3 regions of the Lysinibacillus sp. NPDC092081 genome follow, and region 1 is predicted to be linked to each of the others. Evidence: riboswitches for the same ligand, from Rfam matches in the RefSeq annotation. Region 1 holds a riboswitch; each other region holds the start of a gene.
What was found. Region 1 has a riboswitch for cobalamin ahead of ACIQLB_RS12005 (ABC transporter substrate-binding protein). Riboswitches for the same ligand answer to the same signal wherever they lie in the genome.

Region 1 (8,106 bases):
ACCAAATACAGAACGCTCTAATAGTTCTGCAACATCGAATGTACCGATTGAATCCTCAACCTCTTTTGCCTTTGTACCATCCTCAAGCATTGTTAAGCAGTAAGGACATCCAGAAGAAATAACTGACGCATTAGTTGCTAAAGCTTGCTCTGTTCGTGCTACGTTAATACGGTTGCCGACATGCTCTTCCATCCACATTAAACCGCCACCTGCACCACAGCACATTGCCATCTCACGATTACGCTCCATTTCCACAAGCTTAACACCTGGGATACCACGTAATATCTCGCGTGGTGCATCATAAACATCGTTATAACGCCCTAAATAACAAGAATCGTGGAAAACAATCGTTTCATGAACTTCGTAGTTTAACGCTAGACGATTTTCATCAATCAATTGATTCAATAGTTCAGTATGGTGGTAGACCTCGCCCTCCCAGCCAAAGTCTTGGTATTCATTTTTAAAGATATTATAAGCGTGAGGGTCGATCGTAACGATTTTCTTCACGTCATTTTTCTCAAATTCATCAATATTTGCTGTTGCCAGCTCTTGGAATAAGAATTCATTTCCTAAACGACGAGGAGTGTCCCCTGAGTTTTTCTCTTTATTTCCTAAAATCGCAAACTTCACGCCTGCCTCGTTTAATAAACGACAGAAAGCTAATGCAATTTTTTGCGAGCGGTTATCAAATGCACCCATTGAACCTACCCAGAATAAATATTCCATTTCTTCGCCTGATTTTTTCAGCTCTTTCACTGTTGGAATATGAATTGTTGGATCTAAGTCACGCCAATTTTCTTTTTCTTTACGGTTTAAGCCCCATGGATTGCCTTGACGCTCGATATTTGTCATCGCGCGTTGTGCATCAGGGTTTACTTTTCCTTCAGTCATTGTTAAGTAACGACGTAAATCAATAATTTTATCTACGTGCTCGTTCATAACAGGACATTGATCCTCACAGTTACGACAAGTTGTACATGCCCAAATCTCTTCTTCTGTAATGACATCGCCGATTAAAGAAGGGTTGTAGATATCTTCAATGACTGCCCCCTCGGCTCCAGCTGCCATCGCTAGCTGATTGCCCTTTGTATTAGCAAAGAATTGATAAGGGACCCAAGGCTTTTGCTTTGTCACAACAGCACCTGTAAATGTTAAATGATCTCGTAGCTTCACGATTAAATCCATTGGTGATAGCATTTTCCCTGTTCCTGATGCTGGACACATATTGGTACAGCGTCCGCACTCTACACAAGAATATAAATCTAGCATTTGTTTTTGTGTAAAGTCTTGGATACGTCCAACACCTATTGCCGGAATATCCTCTTCATCTTCAGCATTTTCTAATGCTTCAAAGTCGATCGGTGTTAGCGTACCTGTACGATCTAAACGGTTCATGTACACATTAATCGGGCTTACAATCAAGTGGAAGTGCTTCGATTGTGGTACATACACTAAGAATGTCAAAAGAGTTAATAAGTGCGCCCACCACATTATATAGAAAACAACAGCCGCTGCTGATGCTGGTAAGAAACTAAAAATAGCAGCAATGCCAGAAGCAACTGGCTCTGTATAAGTTAGTCCTTCACCATGCCAAATTATTCCCATACCATTTGCAAGCAATGTAGATACCATTAACCCGCCAATGAAAATTAAGACAAGACCATTTTTCCAGCCTCGTTTTAGACGTACTAACTTTTCTACATAACGACGGTAAAATGCCCACACAACCGCCACTAAAATCATTAATACCACAAGCTCTTGGAAGAATGTAAACATACTGTAGAAAATGCCTAGTGGCAAATGTGATCCAGGTGCTAACCCCTTCCAAATTAAATCAATGGCCCCTAGCTGCACCATCAAAAATCCATAGAAGAACATGACGTGAATTAAACCACTCTTTGGATCTTTTAATAGCTTGTTTTGGCCAAGTACATTAACCATAAGATATCGAACTCGCTCTTTAACACTTTCATCAAACTCAACCTTTTTCCCCAATTGCACAAATTTATAGCGTGTTTTTAACAGATAGAAGAACAATCCTACTGCATAAAGCACAACCACGACTGTTAGAACAATGTTTGCAATTACTAATGGACTCATGGTTGGTCCCCCCTTTAGTTTGTCGTAAGTTTCTCTCTTTGTGATAAATTTGCTAGCTCATACGTAAATGTGCGTCATTCCATCATTATACTCCTATTCTAATAAATGAGTGAGCATTCAGTCAACATAAAACGGAAATATTTCTGATAATTTTATATTCTTACATTTTACAAGAAAAAAAGCCACCCTGAATTTTAAAGAGCGTACTAAAAAATTGAAGAAATTTATTTTTATATATTATAAATTTATCTCCTTTTGTTGTATTTAGATACTCAAAAAGTCGATTTGCATCATGTTTATTGATGACAAATCGACTTTTTCAGTTTAGGATGACATTTATTAAAACCTATGCCATGTATATAGGTTGATTGGAGTAGAGGCTAGGCGACTCCTCGGGGATCAGCGATAGGGGAACGAAGGCTAAAAGCATCACGTCCTGTGATAACGCCTTCGTGACCAACTTCGTGTTGGCCCAAGCGGCTAATCGGACGCCCCCAGGAAGCTTTGCTCTGTGCGAAAGCGTAGTGCTAACGTAGCGGCAGCAACAAAGCGCCCAGCCGGAACGGAAATCAACCCCACGTTTTGCTCATGAGCGTAATTTGTATATATAAATAAAAGGCTATTTTTTAAAGACATTGCCACTTCGAATATATTCAACATCCGCGACATTCAATCTAAAATTAACAACACGTGCTGCTGCAAATAAATAATCGGATAGACGGTTTAAATATTTTTGTACAATTGTCGGTACGTCTTCGATTTCCTTCATAAGCGTTACCATTTGACGCTCTGCTCGACGTGCTACTGTGCGACCTATGTGTAAAGTTGCAGCTGCTGGTGCACCACCTGGTAAAATAAAGCGCTGTAATGGTGGCGCTTCTTCTGACAATGCATCAATACGAGATTCCAACACCTCAATTGGCTGCTCTGTCAGCTTATAATGGCGTTCCTTCATGACGTTAGCAAGGTCGCCACCTGCATCGAAAAGCTCATGCTGAATCGTTTCTAAATCAATTAGAATATCCTTGAATAACTCACGATCTAGTTCACTAACAGCCTTACCAATAAAAGAATTTAATTCATCGATGGCACCATATGTCTCAACGCGTAAGCTATCTTTGTCAACACGTCCACCGATAAGACTTGTTTTCCCCGTATCGCCTGTTTTCGTGTAAAGTTTCATTTCTCTCATCTCCTAGAATTATTTTATCAATTTCGCCTTGGCGTAATTGTTGCTGTCGCTACGTTAGCACTACGCTTTCGCACAGATAAACAATGCGTCCGGATTTTGAATTGTGCCCGCACAATTCATTCCTTTGAAAATCCGTGACATCCGCCGGAGGCATTATCTTCATTTAGCAGGTGTATCTGCTGAATGAAGATAATTTTTTATTGCCTGCACAGTTGTTTCAAAAACACCTTTACCAATAATCTTACCTACATCAGTAATGGGACCACCGTACAGCATTTCTTCCCCTTTTTGTGTCGCTGCAATCAATAAACTATCTGTAGCCGTACCTGTTGCAATCGTACCACTAAGCTCATCACGAATATTTTCTGATTGCAATGCCTTTGTTTTCGCCTCATTAGCTGTCATCATTGCTTGGAAAAACGCTTCTTCTGATAAACAACCATTAACGATGACCCACGTATTTATAGTACCAATATATGGATCATCTTGTCTTTCATGTGCACGAGACACATCAACAGCATTGCCAACCCCAGCCGTAACAGCAACTAGGACGCTACCAAAAGAAGCTTTAAATTCATTAATAGCTACTAGATTTGTTGGGACTGCCGTTAACATGACGACGGTACTTGTAGATGAAAAATGCTCCTTTAGTAAAAATTCAGCGACCTCTCTTTTTACATCATTAATGACATAATCTATTGGTACAGAGCGATTTAGCAGACATTCATACCAACCGATACCCGGATTATGGACAGCTGAGGACACTGTTTTTAAAGGAAACTCTGATTGAAGCTGAATGTAATGATCTGTAATAGTGAAATTTTCTTTTTTAATGACAGCACGTTGCTGATGTTCAACTGAGGCTGGCATCATGGTAATTTGAGGCTTTGGAATTTCTGGATGTGCATAAGTTGCAACTCGGGCATGATAGACGTCTTCGATTTGCGAAGCGATTAATACTTCATGTGGCGCCCCCAATGCCCGCATCCGCCCTTCCTCCATTAGTAATAATTCATCACAATAGAGAGAAGCTAAATTCATATCATGCAGCACCATAATAACGGTTAAACTACGTTCAATTGCTTCCTTTCGCACCATATCTAAAATTTGACGTTGATGAGCAATATCTAGATGGTTCGTTGGTTCATCTAACAGTAATATTTCCGCTGTTTGCGCAAGCGCTTGGGCTACAAAAACTCTTTGTTGTTCACCGCCCGACAAGAATTCCATCGATGTCTGTTCATAGCGTTTCACACCTGTTTGCATCATTGCATTTTGAACTGCTTGTTCATCACGATCAGTCCAGCTTGAAAAGAAGCCTGTTTGATGTGGATACCGTCCAAGTGATACTGCCTCCCGTACACTGTTTGAAAAGGCATTAGCATGTAATTGCGGAAGCACCGCCATTTTTTTTGCTAGTGCACGAGCATTGTAAGAGCTACTATTTTTACCATCTACTAATATAGTGCCTGCAGTAGCTGGTAGTATGCCACTCATTACTTTTAACAGCGTGGATTTCCCGCTACCATTCGGCCCTAAAATCCCTAGTATTTTTCCTTTTTCAACGGAAAAACTAATATCATGGACGACCGGTACATCTTCATATCCACCAGAAAGATGTTCAACGACAATCATGCCCTTACCCCCTTGCCTCTACGTTGCTTATAAAAAATATAGGAAAAAACGGGCGCCCCAATAAATGCGGTAATGACACCAATCGGTAGCTCTCTTGGTATAATAATTGTTCGTGCTATTAAATCACAAATAATCAGCAAAGTTGCTCCATTTAAAAATGATAATGGCAATAAATGACGATGATCGGAACCCCAAACCATTCTCGTCATATGAGGAACAACTAAACCGACAAAGCCAATCGTTCCAGAAACCGCTACTGCAGCTCCTGTCAACATTGATCCACCCACTAAAATAATATATTTACTACGCTTAACATTGACACCTAAATGCTTCGCGCGTTCTTCACCATATAACAGAACATTTAACTCGCGTCTTTGTGTCCAAAGCATAATTGAGCCAATTATTACAAACGGGATAATCATCTGAACGTATGGCCAACCACGCATCGATACTGAACCGAGCAGCCATCCGATAACTTGGCGCAGCTCCTCACCAGACAATGCAATCATTAATGAAATCAGGGAACCTAGAAATGAACTAAATATAACCCCTGTTAAAATAAGAGTTTCCATTTTTAGCGAGCGGTCTACTATTCTAGCAAAGCCCATAACAGCTACCATCGTTAATATAGCACCAATCATACTAAAGATTGGCAATGTAAAATGGCCGACTACAGGTATTGAAATACTAAAGAAAATCGTCATAACTGCGCCAACTGATGCACCGGAGGAAACACCTAACGTATAAGGGTCAGCTAAAGGATTTTTTAATAAGCCTTGAAAAGCTGCCCCTGCAATAGCCAGTGATGCCCCCACAAGCCCTGCCAGCAGGACTCGAGGTAAACGAATCTTCCATAAAATATTGGCAGCTGTTTCATCAGCCGCCTTATTCCACACTACTTCTAGTGGAATATGAACTGAGCCTATCGCCACGCCACACCAGATGCTAATGATTAGAAGCGTAATTGCTGTTATATAGGCTACAATTGTTTTACTCATTTAAACGCCTCAGGGTAGACGGCTTTCGCTAGTTCCTCAAGACCATCTGCTAAACGAGGACCTTGACGACTTGTTATATTTTCATCTACTTGTACTATGGCTTTATCTTTTACTGCCGTAATTGTCTCAAAGCCTGCACGTTTTGGAATTTTCGTTAAAATATCAGGTACATAATTATATGCCACAACAATGACATCTGGATTTTTCGCGATAATTTGTTCAGCATCCATTTGATACCAGTCATTTACATCTGCTGCCACATTTTCAGCATGAATCATTTCTAGCATTTCATTCATAAATGTACCTTTACCAGCAGTATAAATCTGTGGCTCATCAGAAGATTCTACAAAGACTTTCTTTGGCTCAACACCCTCAAGTTTTGTTTCAACTTCTTCAACTTTTGCCTTCATGTTTGCGACTATTTTTTTAGCCTCTTCTAATTTTCCTGTTGCACGACCAAGCTGTTCAATCGTTGTGTAAGTTTCATTAAAGTTTTTTGCATCCGCTACAACAAATACTTTCACACCTGCTGCCTCAAGCTGTTCAATGGCTCCTTTTGAATAACTCATACCCGATGCATGCGCAAGAACGATATCTGGTGATAATGCAATAATTTTTTCAATATTGTAATCCATACCACCAACCTTATCTTTTTTAGTGGCCTCTGCTGGATAATCGTCATTGTCTGTCACACCAACTATTTCATCATTTAAGCCAAGGCTAAATAAAATTTCTGTGTTACTTGGAATAAGAGAGACAATTTTTTCAGGAGGTGCTTCTAGCGTAATATCCTTGCCAGTAGCATCCTTTATCGTCATTGGGAATGTTGCTTGATCTACTTTTGATGTCTCTTGTTGCTCAGAAGATGACGGCTTTTCATTTGTTGCCTCTTTTGTATTACATGCAGCAAGCAAGCCAATAGCTAAAAATGCTGATAATCCTATTTTCCAAATTTTCTTCATGTGAATCCCCCTTAGTCTAGTAGTGCATATAGTTTTTAACGCTTTGTTTTTCTGATTTATCGATTCATTTTAGTTTTTTATCGCCCAATATTTTGGGGTTATCATCAACCTTGCGAACTTCCCTCAACGTTATGGATTTATCGCCCACATTTTCAAATTTATCGACATTCATCTTCCAAAACAAATACCCCTCATCATAAACAATGAGGGGGTCAAATTTGCACAAAAAACATATACAAAATCCACCATCCTATCCTCGTAGGCTACAACGTGTTTTCTATAAAGGCAGGTCTCCTGGCTCGTGCTCCATACGCTTTTTCAAGCCTTCCCGAAAATTTCAGTGGCGTAGATTGAAAAAACTCACACATACAGTGGCGGGACCGCATCGGAATTACACCGATTTCCCTTTTCACTTTACTTAAGTAAAGAACCTTTATAATATTCAGTTGATTGTATTATACATGAAAATGAAAGAAGTCGCCTCCATTCGAGACGACTCCTAATCAAATCAATTATGCCTCGGCATAATTGCGTCCGGAATCGGCTTTGTGCTCGCACAAAGCCGATTCCGTGACATCCGCCGGAGGCTTAACTTCTTTCTGCGGGTGTTTGGACACCCGCTGAAAGAAGTTAAACTATATCTGAAAAATACTGTACCGTTTTCATCGGTGCACCCATTTCACGTAACGCCCATGTGTGCTCTAAATAAATATCTGCTAGCTTCTCATATTTGCCGCCGAATCTTTGTGCCCATTCTACAGCTACAACACTTTCATATAAATGTGCCATTTTCTCTGCAACCTTTTTTGCCTCAAACGTTTTCGTTGCATCATCTAAACGGCTAAATGTTTGCAAAGTTGAATCTAGTTTTGCTAATTGCTCCGCTACAATTTCGACTAATGGACTGTCCGTTAGTTTTTCTAGGCGCTCTTCCATGACACGAACAAACAATTCATGCACATGAAACTTATCAACTAAACGAATGAGCTCTAAAGCTAAAATATTCGCAGTCCCTTCCCACACAGTAAGTACCTGTGCATCTCTTAATAACCGTGGTGTAACAAAATCTTCAATATAACCATTTCCGCCATGTAATTCAATGGCCTCACTAGCATAATGTACAGCTTGCTCTGCCGTTTCTTTTTTCATGATCGCAATATACAAGCGATTCAAAATGATGTCCTCTTTATTCGCCTGCCCACTAGTTACTTTATCGTAC
Region 2 (8,106 bases), on a different contig from region 1:
GCTTCAGCAAATGTAAAAGAACCGCAAGAGAGAGTTGCAATTCAAGTTGCTTCAACAGAAACAAAAGTAACAAAAAGTATGCTTATTAAGCAATTGAATACATTATTTCCAGACAAGTTCAATTTTGTAACAGAGAAAGATTTTTCAATGGGGGAAGCGCATTACTTTAATGATGATAAAACGATACGCTATGATTTAAGCTTCCATAAGATGATCAATAGCAAAGACGTTTTTGGTAGTTTTACTTTTAAAGGCGAAGATTTAGAATTAGAAAATTTCTACTATCAACCTGTTAATATCGCGGATGCATTGTACCCAGTGAAGTATTCAGAGGGGGATGCAAAGAAAATTGCCCAAGACTTCCTAAAGAAATTGCCGAATACTGCGAATTACAAGCTTCGTGAAGACAGTAGTTTTGGTGATTTTGGTGTAAGTTTTAGTAGACCTTTATCTGAACCAATTACGTATTCATTCACTTATTCACCAACACATAATGGTGTACCACTTAGTAATGAGTCTATCAATATTGCAGTTCTAGCGAATGGTGAAGTTACAAGTATGTATCGTAATACTGAGTCAGCTAGTAAGGCAACATTTGATAACTTAGAACAGAAAAAGAATGAGTCAGATATACTTGCACAAGTTCGCGAAAATTTGTCAGTAGATTTACGTTATATGGTGGACTATAACTACCAAACAGGTGAAGCTGGTGCTAAGCTTGTGTATATGCCTTCAACAAGCTTCAATAGTGTACATGCAATAAATGGGCAATGGCAATCAATGAATGGTTTCACTTCTCAAGCACCAAAGGCAAAAGGGGTAGAAAAACTTGCATCGCAACCACTTGCGCCTAGAAAGAAGGATATTACAGTAGCAGAAGTAGAAGAGTTGGCTAAATCATTCTTAAAAGTTGATTCAGACAAAGTAAAGCTACAAATTGATTCAGTTAATGAAAGAGAAAACGAAAATGGCGAGACAATTTACGATGTGAATTATATGTATGATTTTGGGAATCATGGCACGGGCTCATCATTTGAAGTGAACAAGGCGACGGGTGAGATTATAAACTACTGGGATATGCGTGGAGATTTCACGGAGACAGATGCTAAAGTAGAACCAATTTCAAAAGATGCTGCATTAGCAAAAGCGATAGACTACTTAAAAGAGTGGGCTCCGTCATATATTCATAACTATTCAAAACCATTAGAAGATACAGTATATGACAAATACAGCAAACAGTATTACTTCTCCTTCCCACGTATTGTTAATGGCATTGCTGTAGAAGGGGATGAAATTTCTGTTAGTATCAGTGCAGATGGAAAATTAAGTGCTTTACATGTTAATAATCGTAAGATTGATAATTGGCCGTCTGTAAACAAAGCTATTCCTGCTGATAAAGCAAAAGCAACGTTCAGTGAAGGGTTAAAATTGGAGCTCCAGTATGCAAAACAGGATGGTGAGGATAATCACCACTATGATTTAGTATACGCTCCAGTTTATAGTGGAAGCTTGTTCAATAGTATTGATGCAATTACTGGTGAATGGCTTCAAAAAATGGATGATGGCAAAGAAAAACCAGCCATTTCACATCCAACTGCTGGAGGAGAATTAACTTATTTACTACGCCAAAATGTATTAGAGGTTAAAGACCCAGCAAACTTTAATGCTGATACAGCTGTAACAAAGGGAGAATCTTTGAAAATTTTAGTTAAATCATTATCATACGGATATGATTTCGGTCCGTATGGAAGAGACAACGATAAGCAATCCTTCAATAATATTGACAAAAAGCATCCATTATACGGAATTGTTGAACAAGCTGTAAGAATGGGTATTTTACAACCGGCAGATCAATTTGCAGTAGATACAACATTGACTCGTCAAGAGCTTGCAGAATGGTTAGTACGCGTACTGAATTTAGAGAATGCTGCTAAGCATAGTGACATTTACAAATTAAACTTTACTGATGCAAGCTCTATTGACCCAGCGTACGCAGGTTATGTTGCATTAGCGAGTGCAATGGGACTAATTGATGGACAGCAAAATAAATTCAATGCTACTGAGAAAGTGACATATGCAGATTTGGCTGTATCTACAGTTCGTCTAGCAAAGGCTGTTTATGAGAATAACAGCGGCCGCAATTACTATTAATAATCGATAATTTCTAAATGAAAGGGTATCTCCTGTTTTTTAGGGGATATCCTTTTTGATTACAGTAAAACAAAAGGATTGCTGTTTAGAAGCTTATATGTTATTATTATCTCGAATTAAATATGATTGAATTCGAGATAAATGAAAAGAGGGAGTCGTATGAAGGAAGACAATCGTAATTTAAAAGCTTTTACGGTAATGTTCCGGGCGTATCAAACGATTCAGGATGCAACAAAGAGAGATTTACTTCAATACGAATTAAATCAAACCGAATTTTCGGTACTTGAGTTTTTATATCACCATGGTGAGCAGCCAATTCAAGTGATTGGAAAGAAAATTTTAATCGCAAGTAGTAGTATTACGTATGTTATTGATAAGCTCGAACAAAAAGGTTTTGTGTATCGACGTGCTTGCCCGAAGGATCGTCGTGTCACATATGTTTTATTAACATGTGAAGGACAAACGTTGATGGAAGAAATATTTCCAAAGCATGAACAAAAAATTAACGAGATTTTTGCAGTATTAGATCAACAGGAGAAGGACACAATGATTCTGTCTCTGAAAAAGGTTGGTTTAAACGCAGTTAATAAATAAAAAATTTTACGCAAATATCTCGAAATCGAGATAAATAGGAGGAACAGAAAATGAATCATTTAAAAGGAATTCACCACGTTACTGCTATTACAAGCAGTGCTGAAGAGAATTATAAATTTTTTACTTATGTGTTAGGGATGCGATTAGTGAAAAAAACGGTTAATCAGGATGATATCCAAACATACCATTTATTCTTTGCAGATGATAAAGGTAGCGCTGGTACTGATATGACATTTTTCGATTTCCCAAACATTCCAAAAGGTGTGCATGGAACAAATGAAATTTCCAAAACTTCATTCCGCGTGCCAACAGATATGGCGTTGGACTATTGGGTAAAACGTTTCGATCAATTAAATGTTAAACATACAGGTATTAAAGAGCAGTTCGGCAAAAAAACTTTATCTTTCGTCGATTTTGACGATCAACAATATCAACTTATTTCTGATGAAAACAATACAGGTGTTGCATCAGGCACTCCATGGCAAGATGGACCGATTCCTCTTGAATATGCAATTACAGGCTTAGGTCCGGTTTTTGTGAGAGTTGCTGATTTTAAATATTTCAAAGAGATGCTAGAAAAGGTGATGATCTTTACAGAAATTGCAGAAGAAGGGGATTTCCACCTATTTGAGGTTGGCGAAGGTGGAAACGGTGCACAAATCGTTGTAGAACTTAACACAGTTTTACCAGTAGCTCGTCAAGGCTTCGGTACAGTACATCATGCTGCATTCCGCGTAGAGGATCGAGCTGTACTAAATGAATGGACTGAACGATTTGAAAGCTTTGGCTTCCATACTTCTGGTTACGTAAATCGCCATTTCTTTGAATCACTTTATACACGAGTAGCACCACAAATTTTATTTGAGCTAGCTACTGATGGCCCAGGATTTATGGGGGATGAGCCTTATGAAACTTTAGGTGAAAAATTATCGTTGCCACCATTTTTAGAGTCAAAGCGTGCACAAATTGAAAAGCTTGTTCGCCCTATTGACACTGTAAGAAGTACGATTACGTTCGATAAAGAATAGGAGTAATACTTTCATTCCATTCAGCAGAGATAGAGAGCATCTGTTGAATGGGAATTACATACTCTTAACAGAAAAATGATTGGAGGTCAGTTGGATGGAATTTGCAAAGGTAATAGATAAGCGACGTTCTGCGAATAATTTTATAGAGGGCATCAAGATGAGCGAAGAAGATATACGTTCCATTTTGGAGGATGTTAAGTTTGCTCCATCAGCCTTTAACTTACAACATGCCAATTACATCGTTGTATTAGATGAAGAAAAAAAAGAACAAGTAAGAGAGGTGGCATACGGGCAGTATAAAGTGCACTCTGCCTCAGCAGTTATACTTGTTTTAGGAGATAAAGAAGCCTATAAAAACACTGCTAACCTTAATCAAGGAATGGTAGACTTAAGCATTATTAATGCTTGTGAGTTAGAAAATCTTGTCGATGAAAATACTAAATTTTATGAAGAACGTGGCGAGGAATTTAAGAAGGAGGAAGCTATTCGTAACGCTTCACTTTCAGCTATGTTATTTATGCTGGCAGCTAAAAATCGTGGATGGGATACATGTCCAATGATCGGCTTTGATCAACAACAAATGAGAGCACTTTTTAACGTACCAGAAACACATGAAATTGCACTAATGATTACTATAGGTAAAGAAAAAGAAACTAGTCGCCGATTGCGTGGTTACCGTAAACCGGTTGAGGAATTTGCAACCTACTATTAGGGCGGTATAAAATAAAACTGTTTACAAATAATAAAATTAATGCACATTTAGGAGGAAATATTGTGAAAGTAGTAGCAATCGTAGGTAGTATCCGTAAAGAATCTTATAATATGCAATTAGCGAAATTTGTTCAAAAGCGTTATGCAGAGAAAATTGATCTTGAAATATTAAGCTTAAATGATTTACCAATGTATAATCAAGATATCGAAAATGAAGCACCACAACCTATACTTGATTTTAAAGCAAAAGTAAAAGCGGCAGATGCAGTACTATGGTTAACACCAGAATATAATGGTACAGTGCCAGGTGTTATGGTTAACGCCATCGATTGGTTATCTCGCGTTGATAAAGTAATGATTGGCAAGCCATCATTCATGATGGGAGCATCAATGGGTAACTTAGGTACTGTTAAAGCACAATTACATTTACGAGATATTTTATTCTCACCTGGAGTAAATTCACCGTTGCTTAGTGGTAATGATGTTTATATTGGAGCAGTACACACTAAATTTGATACAGAAGGCAATTTAACAGATGAGGGTACTATCAAATTCCTAGATGTAGTTATTGATAACTTCTTAAACTGGGTGAAAAAATACGCTTGAAAATAAAAAAAATGTCCCATAAGTATGCAATATACTTATGGGACATTTTTTTGTTTGTTGGGTTTAAGACGATAAAAGAGTCAAAGCGACAAATAGAACAATCAGTAAAAACGCTCTTTTAGCATTACACTAAAGAGGGGCATTTTTAGGAGATAAATTGTTTATTTTATCCTTTAACAAAAAAGTTGTGGATAATCGTATGCTATTTATATATGTTGATTGGAGTAGAGGCTGGGCGACTCCATGGGGCTCATCGGACGCCCCCAGGAAGCTCTGTTCTGTGCGAAAGCGAAGCGACAGCAACAAAGCGCCAAGCCGGAACGGAAATCAACCCCACGTTATAGTGATTAGCTTATTTAATCGGAATTATTTTTAACACCTTTTGAAGGCGGTGTGCAAAAATACCCGCAAATATAGCTAAAATAATATCCTTTGGTAAAGGAGGCATCATCCAAAGCCATGCTACCTTATAAGTGAAAGCATCAGGAGCACTAGCCCATAGCTTGTAGGCAAAGTACATCCAATTTGTTCCTAGTAAATAATTAATAGCTGTTGCAACTAATGCTGCAACTACATAGCTTTTCTTCGTTCCACTGCGTTCTACAATAAGCCCTGCGACAAATGCAGCTATTATAAAAGAGACAATAAAACCAAATGTAGGACTTATAATTTGTCCAAAGCCTCCATTGAATCGTGCAAATACAGGTGCACCTGCTAAACCGATACACATATAAACAGTACAAGCGAGTGCCCCTTTTCTACTACCAAGAATAAGTCCTGCTAAAATAGCAAAAAATGTTTGTAATGTGATAGGTACTCCGCCAACCACCATGAAAGGTATAATGGACGTAATATTAGCTCCTATCATCATCAATGTTGAAAATAGTCCAATGTATGCAAGATCGACTGTTCTTAATTTGTGATGCGTGTGTTCCGCAACTGTTGTCATTATTTCACCCCTAAAAAGTAATGTTGATAATATTAGTGTAAAAAAATAATGATTTTGTGTCAACTTGAAAATCATTAGTGGTTAACGTAAATGTATTTTTCCTACTTAACTTGATAAATAATGGTTAGTTATAGACTAACTATTAAAATATATGATAGAATCGTCATAATTTTAAATATTCGATGCTAATGGTGTGACATCTTGTACAATGTGTCACTTAAAAGGGAAGTTGGTGCAAATCCAACGCTGTCCCGCAACTGTAAAGAGGAGTTCTATGAGATTTAGCCACTGTTCTAGAATGGGAAGGCAATCATAGTAACATTGATTCGAAGCCAGGAGACCTGCCAATTAGTAATTCCTGTAATGCCCACGAGGATGAAAGCAATTACGGACAATAGTAGAAGGAAATCTTTCTAATGTTGTTTAATCAAGGGTATTTCTATGCGCGTTTGCATAGAATACCCTTTTTCGTTTCATTAATCTTTATTCAGTACTTCTTTTTGTACCAAAAGCGAAGTAACAACAACAATAACAACAATTAAGCCAAGGCGAAATTAATCTTTAATAATTAGGAGTTAATAAACAGATGAATAAAAAATTTATGCTACTCTCAATGACTCTTTTTCTAGTACTTATCATTTCAATGACAATTGCGATTATGGTTGGATCGGTTTCCGTTACGCCATTTTATGTATGGAAGGTCATCCTTTCTAAAATCCCAATTATACAAAATTCAATCGAAGAAGATTGGAGTCGCTCGCAGGAAATTATCATTTGGCAAATACGAGCTCCGCGTGTATTACTCGCTGCTATTGTAGGAGCAGGCTTGGCAATTGCTGGAGCAGCCATTCAAGCACTTGTTCGTAATTCGATTGCAGAACCATATATTTTAGGGATTTCTTCCGGGGCGACGGTTGGTGCTACAGCCGTCATCATTTTAGGTGCTTTTTCATTTCTGGGCGTTTATGCTCTTTCTGTATCTGCATTTTTAGGTTCTCTCACGGCAATGGGGTTAGTTTTCTTCTTATCACGTGTTGGAGGTAGGATTTCCGTCTTTCGGCTTTTACTTTCAGGGATGGCGGTGTCTTTTATTTTATCTGCTATTTCAAACTTTATATTAATGATGTCGAAGCAAGAGGGCGGAATGAAGGCGGTCATGTTTTGGATGCTAGGAAGCCTAGCTGGTGCTAAGTGGAGTAATCTTTTAATTCCTACTATTATTTTTATTGTAGTATTTGCCTTGTTATGGCTTCACTATCGAAGCTTAAATTTATTACTCCTTGGGGAAGAAGCAGCAGTCACATTAGGGGTTAACTTACAACAATTTCGTATACAGCTTATTTTATTAGTTTCATTATTAACGGGTGTGATAGTTGCTGTAAGTGGCTCAATTGGATTTGTCGGCTTAATCATTCCACATATTGTGCGGCTAATTGTAGGTTCAAACCATAAATATGTCATACCGATTAGCGCATTATTAGGAGGGATTTTCTTAGTTTGGGCAGATGCACTTGCTCGAATTTTAATCGCCCCTGAGGAAATGCCAATTGGAATTATCACAGCTTTTTGCGGAGGTCCATTTTTCATTTGGCTGCTACGTAGTAACAATTATTCATTCGGTGAAGGAGATTAAAGCATATGACATTAGAAGCGAAACAAGTATCATTCTCCATTTCTGATGAACGTATATTACATGAAGTAAGTATTCGAATAAAGGACAAGCAATTTGTTGGTCTAATCGGTCCTAATGGTAGTGGGAAGTCAACGCTATTAAAGAATATGTATCGTTTATTAAAACCAGAAGGTGGAACAGTATTATTAAATGAACAGGATATTTTAAAGCAACCGAGTAAAAGCATTGCTCGAAATTTAGCAGTTGTGAGTCAAGAAACACCAGTCTTATTCGATTTTTCAGTACATGATTTAGTGAGTATGGGTAGAACACCTCATAAAAAACTATTGGAGCTTGATCAAGAACGAGATTTTCAAATTGTAAAAGATGCACTGAACCAAACAGGTATCGCTCATTTAGAGAAACGTAGTTTTAGCTCTCTTTCGGGTGGAGAA
Region 3 (8,106 bases), on a different contig from region 1:
ACAAAGAGCTTGTCCTGCCTCAGCCATTTGCAATGCTCTTTCCTGTTTTCCAAAGGCAAAAACAAATTCCTTAATATCCGCACCAGCGGCAAAAAACCGTCCAGAGCCTGTAATAATGATGGCGTTCGTTTCTTCGTCCACCGCTAGCTCTTGGAAAATGAGACGAAGATTTTCAATAGATGCTGATGACAAGGTATTTGCTGGTGGATGATCTAAATGAATAATCGTCATGGAACCTTCTTTGCTTACATTTGCAAATGTATAGACCATAATCGTTTCCCTCCTGTTTATGAAAATTAACTAATAGATTTTGGATTGTCGATGATACTTCTCGCAATCTCTCGCTTTTTCATAAAGAGATTCTGATGTAGCGGGGTGTTTAAATGTTGAATATCATCCAACCGTGTTTTTCGTATTGGCTCATTTGTTTCAGCAGAAGAAATAATGTCAATTGTACTTTCTACTATTTTACGGTAGCCCTCCTGGCACAATATATCAGTCATCAAGTGTTTCGTTTTTTCATATGCAGCCTTTTCCGTTCTTAGCAAAGAAGATTCCATAACATAAACATCCTTTGCCATATCAGCCAACAGACGCATGTACTCCTGCTCTTTTTCCAAATTAATTTGTGCATTTGCAATGACAGAAATGGCTATTTGCATTAAATACTTGGAAAGCTGGATGTATTGATGATTACTTTCTGATGGTTGATATGCTACTGAAACATTATCTGTAGAAGCTGTTTGCGCATGCTTTTTATATAATATTTTAGCAATTGTTAGGCGATTGATTTCATTCGTTCCTTCAAAAATACGGCTAATTCTTGCGTCACGATACAAACGTTCTACTTCATAATCTTGCATATAACCATATCCGCCATGTATTTGAACGGCTTCATCTACAATTTTCCCTAGTGTTTCTGAGCAATTGACTTTATTGAGTGCGCATTCCATAGCGAAATCTGCAATTTTATGAACCATTGACTCTTTACTAGCTAACTCCATGACATCATCCATTTCTCCAGCTGTTCGGTATGCAGCACTTTCTGCCCCATAAATCAAAACTGCCATGTCAGCAAGTTTTTCCTGTATCATTGTAAAATCAACGATTGGTTTTTGAAATTGTTTTCGTTCCTTACCATAATTCACAGCTAATTGAAGTGCCTGTTTGGACGTTCCGATGTTTGAGAAAGCTAGCTTTAGTCGCGCCATATTCAATATATTCATAGCAACCTTATGGCCTTTTTCAACTTCGCCAAGAACATTTTCACTAGGTACTGCAACGTCCTCCAAAATAAGGGTAGCCGTCGAAGACCCTTTAATGCCCATCTTCTCTTCTTCTTGCCCCACAGATACTCCTGCAAAGGAACGTTCTACAATGAAAGCAGTCATTCCTTCGTTTGTTTTCGCAAAAACAACAAAGATATCTGCTAGCTGAGCATTGGTTATCCATTGCTTTTCACCGTTTAATACCCATGCTGTGCCATTCTCATTCAAAATCGCATTTGTTTTGGGACGTAATGCATCTGAACCTGCGTCTGGTTCTGTCAGGGCATAGGCTCCAATCCATTCACCTGAAGCCAGCTTTGGTAAGTACCTTAACTTTTGTGACTCATTTCCAAAATAGACATAGGGTAATGTGCCGACTCCTGCATGAATATTGTAAGATACACTAAATGAGCCACCATAGCCCATTCTTTCTGCAACTAGCCCTGAGATTTTTTTGTTGAGCTCAAGTCCCCCACAGGCTTCGGGTATCTCAATGGCAAGTAATCCAAGGTCACCTGCTTTTTGAAATAATTGACGAGTGACATCATATTGATGAAGCTCTATTGATGAAATATTAGGTGAGACATCCTGTTTAATGAACAGCTCTGCAGTTTTTGCTATGAGCTTTTCCTCATCCTGAAAGTCCTCAGGTGTAAAGATCGTCATTTTGTCTTCTAGTTTATCCATACTAGGCCCCCCTTGAAAGAAAGAGGAGAAAAGCAGATTCCTTTTCTCCTACTTTATTTCCTCTTTAGGTAAGATGGTTTTCGCCAACTCACTATCTAAATCTTCGAATTTATAATAAGAAATTGTTTCATATAAATCACTTCTAGTTTGCATATCCTCAATAGCTTCTTTTTGAGTCCCTGTATTTTTTATTAAGTCAAACACTCGTTCATATGCTTTTGCTGCTATTCTCATGGATGTAACGGGATAAATAACCATCGCATAGCCCATTTTTTCAAACTCCTTAGCTGTATAATAAGGAGTTTGACCAAATTCAGTCATATTGGCTAATAAAGGAGCATCTAGCTCACTTGCAAATTGTCTAAACTCTTTTTCCGATTGTAGAGCCTCTGGAAAAATAGCATCCGCCCCGGCTGCTACATAGGCTTTAGCTCTCATGATAGCCTGTGCTAAACCTTCTACAGCCCTTGCATCTGTACGGGCTACAATAACTAAAGTAGGTGCTACTTGTTTAATCATTTTTATTTTTTGTATCATTTCCTCTTGGGAAACGAGTGCTTTACCATTCAAATGACCACATTTTTTGGGAAGATTTTGATCCTCAAGCTGTACAGCAGCCACTCCTGCCTCTACCATTTCACGAGCTGTTCGTGCAACGTTTAATACACCACCAAAGCCTGTATCAATATCTACTAGTATTGGTAAATTAGTAGCTCGAATAATATCGCTAGCACGCTCAGCAACTTCATTTGAATAAATCATTCCTAAATCAGGTAAGCCCCTGCTCGCTGTGTAAGCAGCTCCAGAAAGATACAATGTCTCAAAGCCAACTTTTTTAGCCATTAAGCCTGCCATTGCATCATGCGCTCCTGGTATTTGAAAAATAGTAGAACGAGTGATTAAAGCTCGAAATTGTTCAGCCAATTGTTTTTGCGAAACTGCTTCATTTACAATCCACGCCATCTATAAAACCTCCTAAATAAATAAATCTACAAATTCATGAACATAACTATTTTCAAGAAGCTCTTTTTCAGCACAAATTTGATTAATGTTACTTAATTGTTTTTTGGAATAATGTGTACTCATATTTTGCTGGAATTTATCAATGATTTGAGGGAATGCCTCCTCACGACGGAAACGGTGTCCTAAAGGATATTCACACTCAACTAGCTCTGATGATGAGCCATCTTTGTAATAAACTTGAACAGCATTGGCAATCGAGCGTTTTTCAGGGTCTAAGTAATCGATTGTATATTGTGTTTTTTCAATGACCACCATTTTATTTCTCAAGTCATCGATACGTGGATCTACGGCCACATCATCTTCATAGTGGTCTGCTGTAATGTCACCATAGATGAGACCAATAGCTGTAATGTATTGAATACAATGATCACGATCAGCCGGATTATTGAGAGGTCCCTCTTTATCGATGATGCGAATGGCAGATTCATGTGTAGTAATTTCAATTTTTTCAATATCGTTTAATCGATTTTTCACTTCATGATGTAAATGTACGGCGCATTCAGCAGCGGTCTGTGCATGAAATTCAGCCGGATAAGAAACTTTGAATAGAACATTTTCCATGACATAAGATGCAGGTGGTCTTGCAAGTTTTAATTCTTGTTTATTAAAGAGAACGTCTTGGAATCCCCAGCCAGGTGCTGAAAGGGCAGTTGCATAACCCATTTCACCTTTCACGGCCATCATAGCTAATTGCACTGCCCTACTTGTTGCATCTCCAGCTGCCCATGATTTTCTAGAACCTGTATTAGGTGCATGTCGATATGTTCGTAGGCTTGAATTATCAATCCAAGCATTTGACAATGCATTGATAATTTCTTGATGAGAGCCACCTAATGCCTTTGTCACAACAGCTGTTGTCGCAATTTTGACAAACAGAACATGATCTAAACCTACACGATTTAAGCTATTTTCTAGTGCTAGAATGCCTTGTATTTCATGGGCTTGTATCATCATTTCTAAAACGTCTTTCATTTTTAGTGGCTCTTTACCCTCTGCAATACGTACGCGACTCAAATAATCCGCAACAGCTAATATGCCACCTAAATTATCTGAAGGATGTCCCCATTCAGCCGCAAGCCAAGTATCGTTATAATCCAACCAACGAATCATACAACCGATATTGAAGGCGCCTCTAACTGGATCAAGAACATAGGAAGTTCCCGGAACACGTGTACCATTAGGGACGACTGTACCTGGTACTACTGGACCAAGAAGTTTCGTACATTCAGGATACTGTAAGGCTAAAATGCCACAACCCAAAGTATCCAATAAAACATAACGTGCTGTTTCGTATGCCTCTTCACTTGTAATCGTTGTATTTAATACGTAATCGGCAATATCAGTTAGTAATTGATCTGTCTTAGATATGTCATTTGTTTTAATCATCTATATCTTCCTCTCAAGGCATGAATTTGATATACTGGTATACTGATGGACATTGGTCAGAATGCCCATCAGCTCTATGGCGAGTTGTTAAAACTTGATTATACCGATAATTCTTCAAGGTTATGACGCTCGCCAATATAATTGACACGAGGTCTAAATAATCTATTATTGTCATGCTGCTCTATCACATGAGCACATAAGCCGATCGTTCGTGAGCCAAAGAAGATTGGCGTATATATTTCAATCGGCAAACCAAGCATGTAGTACACTGGTGCTGCATAATAATCTAAATTTGGGTACAACCCTTTTTTCTGTATCATCACTTTTTCACCAGCTTCACACATGTGATATAAGCGGTGATCCCCTTGCTCCAAACATAATTTTTGCAAAGCCTCTTTCATAATTTGTGCTCTTGGGTCCATCTTTTTCATATATACACGGTGACCAAAGCCCATAATCTTTTCTTTATTTTGTAGTTTGTTTTCCAGCAATGTTTCAAAGCCTTCAACTGTTTTGGCTTCAAGAAGCATATACATCACTGCCTCGTTTGCCCCACCATGTAAATTACCTTTCAATGATGCGACAGCTCCAGTTAAAGCACCATACAAATCAGATTGTGTAGAGGCAATTACACGAGCTGTAAACGTCGAATTTGGCATCTCGTGTTCACTATATAAAACGAGTGACTGATCAAAGATTTCTTCTTCTAACGCAGTTGGTTTTCTGCCAGTAATCATGTAATAAAAATTTGCACTATAGGAAAGCCGGCTATCAGGCTCCACGACATCTTGACCATTTAATACACGATAGCTATTCGCTACGATGTTGGGCATACCACCTAAAAGTCCATATGCTCGCGTCAAATTCTTTTCAGTAGAACGATCATTGATGTGCTGATCATAGCCTGCTAAAACAGAAATTCCTGTTCTAAGCCCATCCATAGCATGTGTTCCATTAGGTAATAACTTGAAAATTTGAAAAATCTCTTGTGGAACTTGATAATTTGATTTCAACTGGTCCTGTAAATCAACTTGTTGCTCGGTAGTTGGTATTTCCCCATGCAATAATAAGTAGACAATGTCTAAATATGAATATCTCTGTGATAATTCAATCAAATCATAGCCTCTAATGACAATTTGACTTCCTACAGTGTCTAAAAAAGATAATTTTGTTTCAGCGGCAATGATGCCATCAAGACCAGGCGAATAATTTAACTCCATTCATTACAACCCCTTTGTTTAATTATTCTTGTAAGCGCTACCAATCAAACACAAAAGAACAACAAAAAAACAACTTCTACCCCTTTGTGAAGTTGTTAATCTACAAAAGCATGACAGAACAAAAAAACAGTGAATTTACATGAATTCACAAAAATCATGCAGTAGCTAACACCTCCCTATCCTCGTAGGTCAATTGATGCTTATTTAGTGGCAGGTCTCCTGACTTATGATCAACGCTACAATAACACCTTCCCATTTTGACAAACAAAACAGTGGTCTTGTTATCGAACTCCTAAATACAGTTGCGGGACAGTGTTGGACTCTCACCAACTTCCCTTTTAATCAAATAGAATCAAATCCATTTGAACCACCAAAATTTAGCATATTCAATTTGTCTTTTTACCTTAACATAGAGCTTTCAAAACAATCAATATAGTTGAAATTTAGAAAAGCTTGATTATAAAAAGCTATTTTCCATTTTTGAAGAACTATTCTATATTTTTTAGCACTATTTTGCACAAAAAAGATTGTTGATCAAAACTAATGAAGCTATTTTTAAAACTTGTAAGTAGAATAGAGGATTCATTTTATGGAAAAACGAATATGTTCGATACTTTGGTGGGGATTAGCAGGGGGCACTATGAAATAACTGAGACTTTAAAAGATGTTGCTTGCCGTGAACTTCATGAAGAAACAGGACTCTTGGCCAATGAAATTACCTTGATTGGCATTTTTTCAGAGACCTGATTATTACTTCCAATTTCGAAATGAGGATGAAGTCTATATTGTCATTTATCTTTATATTGCTAAAAATGTAAACAGGACTCTTACATATCACTAAATTTGATATCAAATCTCGATGAATTATACGGTACTCTATATAAATAATGATATAATATAAGAAATAATTTTATTAAAGAAGGTACGAATATGGAAATACGACAGCTTGAATACTTCTTAGTACTGTGTAATGAACTTCATTTTACAAAGGCTGCCGAAAAATTGAATATTACTCAACCAACGCTTAGCCATCAAATTAAAGTATTGGAAAATGAACTGGGCATTCCACTATTCGATCGACTAGGGAAAAAAATAGCGATTACAGATGCTGGTAAGATATTACTTGAGCAATGTACCTATATATTCCGTGCAATAGATAATACAAGCAATCAGATAATTGAACTTAAAGAATTAAAAGCGGGGAAATTAGTTATTGGCACTTTACCTGGTGAATTAACAAATTTAGTGTCAGACTATTTGTTAGACTATCATCTTGAATATCCAGATTTACAAATTTGCATAAATAGCTCGGATGATTTATTAAAACAATTTAAAGACAATAAAATAGATTTTGCTATTTCCTATAAACAAGAGTACTTCGATTATGAGGATGAGCAGCTTCAAATAATTCCTTTGTTTACTGAAGAACTACTATTCGTTGCTCATAGCGATCATCCACTATTAGCATCTGAAAAAATAGCATTTCAAGATGTTTTAGAGCTTCCACTTATATTATTTCCAACTATCCATCAATGCAGAAAAGTAATTGATAGTATAGCTCGCAAAGAAAAGCTTCATGTGAAACCTAAAATAGAGACAGCTAGTATTCAAGCTATTTTTAAACTAGTTGAACAAAATGTCGGGGCAACAATTATATCGAAAACACTTTGCAATCTATATAAAACAAATACTATTTGCGAGCAAACGATATATAATCCACCATTAACGCGAGAAATTGTACTTCTTTATAGAAAAGATAAATTCATTAATTTTGCTGCGAAAGCTTTTATTCGTTTAATGGTTGAGGGGCTTGAAGAAGCGGGCTTTTCAATTTCAGAAAAGAGCCGACAATTGATTCAATCATTAATAAAACAATAAGAAATCCACTAATCACAGCAAGTTGATTAGTGGATTCTATTTTTCTAATGACTAAGCATTATGACTAGTCATCATTCTTATTTTTTCATTGTCTTAGCTTTCTCTAGATGAACATGCCAAGACAGCGCATCTTCTAATAAATGAGGTGTGTGATGATTACCAGTCCTCTCTACCGCAGCATTGTAATATGCCCACAATTGCTGACGGTAATCAGGGTGTGCACAATTATTAATTAATAGAGGTACCCGTTCTTTTGGTGCTAAACCACGTAAATCGGCTACCCCGAACTCTGTAACAATGACGTCCACATCATGCTCTGTATGGTCCACATGAGATACCATTGGGACAATACTTGAGATATTACCACCCTTTGCATAGGATTTTGTGACGAATATTCCTAAACGTGCATTACGGGCGAAATCACCGGATCCTCCAATGCCATTCATCATTTTTGAACCAGAAACATGTGTTGAGTTTACATTTCCATAAATATCAACCTCAAGTGCTGTATTGACGGAAATTAATCCTAAACGTCGAATAATTTCTGGATGATTGGATATTTCTTGAGGTCGTAAAATTAAACAATCTCTATACTTTTCTAGCTGACTATAAACCTGCTCACCACGTTCCTGTGATAATGTAAT

Region 2: it holds a riboswitch for cobalamin, as region 1 does, so the genes downstream of both, ACIQLB_RS20265 (FecCD family ABC transporter permease) here and ACIQLB_RS12005 (ABC transporter substrate-binding protein) in region 1, are expected to answer to the same signal.
Region 3: it holds a riboswitch for cobalamin, as region 1 does, so the genes downstream of both, mmgD (citrate synthase) here and ACIQLB_RS12005 (ABC transporter substrate-binding protein) in region 1, are expected to answer to the same signal.

What each region holds. Positions count from the first base shown of each region.
Region 1 is NZ_JBIVRU010000006.1:128,514-136,619, reverse strand. Features, by position in the region: gene ACIQLB_RS12025 (heterodisulfide reductase-related iron-sulfur binding cluster) at 1-2,100, opposite strand, end outside; gene ACIQLB_RS12020 (cob(I)yrinic acid a,c-diamide adenosyltransferase) at 2,720-3,283, opposite strand; gene ACIQLB_RS12015 (adenosylcobinamide amidohydrolase) at 3,452-4,927, opposite strand; gene ACIQLB_RS12010 (FecCD family ABC transporter permease) at 4,924-5,925, opposite strand; gene ACIQLB_RS12005 (ABC transporter substrate-binding protein) at 5,922-6,887, opposite strand; cobalamin riboswitch at 7,155-7,337, opposite strand; gene ACIQLB_RS12000 (acyl-CoA dehydrogenase family protein) at 7,518-8,106, opposite strand, start outside.
Region 2 is NZ_JBIVRU010000019.1:23,843-31,948, forward strand. Features, by position in the region: gene ACIQLB_RS20235 (PepSY1/2 domain-containing protein) at 1-2,151, shown strand, start outside; gene ACIQLB_RS20240 (MarR family winged helix-turn-helix transcriptional regulator) at 2,311-2,745, shown strand; gene ACIQLB_RS20245 (ring-cleaving dioxygenase) at 2,796-3,773, shown strand; gene ACIQLB_RS20250 (nitroreductase family protein) at 3,868-4,485, shown strand; gene ACIQLB_RS20255 (NADPH-dependent FMN reductase) at 4,548-5,090, shown strand; gene ACIQLB_RS20260 (biotin transporter BioY) at 5,443-6,039, opposite strand; cobalamin riboswitch at 6,212-6,403, shown strand; gene ACIQLB_RS20265 (FecCD family ABC transporter permease) at 6,626-7,672, shown strand; gene ACIQLB_RS20270 (ABC transporter ATP-binding protein) at 7,678-8,106, shown strand, end outside.
Region 3 is NZ_JBIVRU010000004.1:182,796-190,901, forward strand. Features, by position in the region: gene ACIQLB_RS09845 (enoyl-CoA hydratase-related protein) at 1-270, opposite strand, end outside; gene ACIQLB_RS09850 (acyl-CoA dehydrogenase family protein) at 297-1,955, opposite strand; gene prpB (methylisocitrate lyase) at 2,004-2,918, opposite strand; gene prpD (2-methylcitrate dehydratase) at 2,931-4,364, opposite strand; gene mmgD (citrate synthase) at 4,463-5,584, opposite strand; cobalamin riboswitch at 5,777-5,971, opposite strand; gene ACIQLB_RS09870 (NUDIX hydrolase) at 6,128-6,331, shown strand; gene ACIQLB_RS09875 (LysR family transcriptional regulator) at 6,515-7,462, shown strand; gene scpC (succinyl-CoA:acetate CoA-transferase ScpC) at 7,540-8,106, opposite strand, start outside.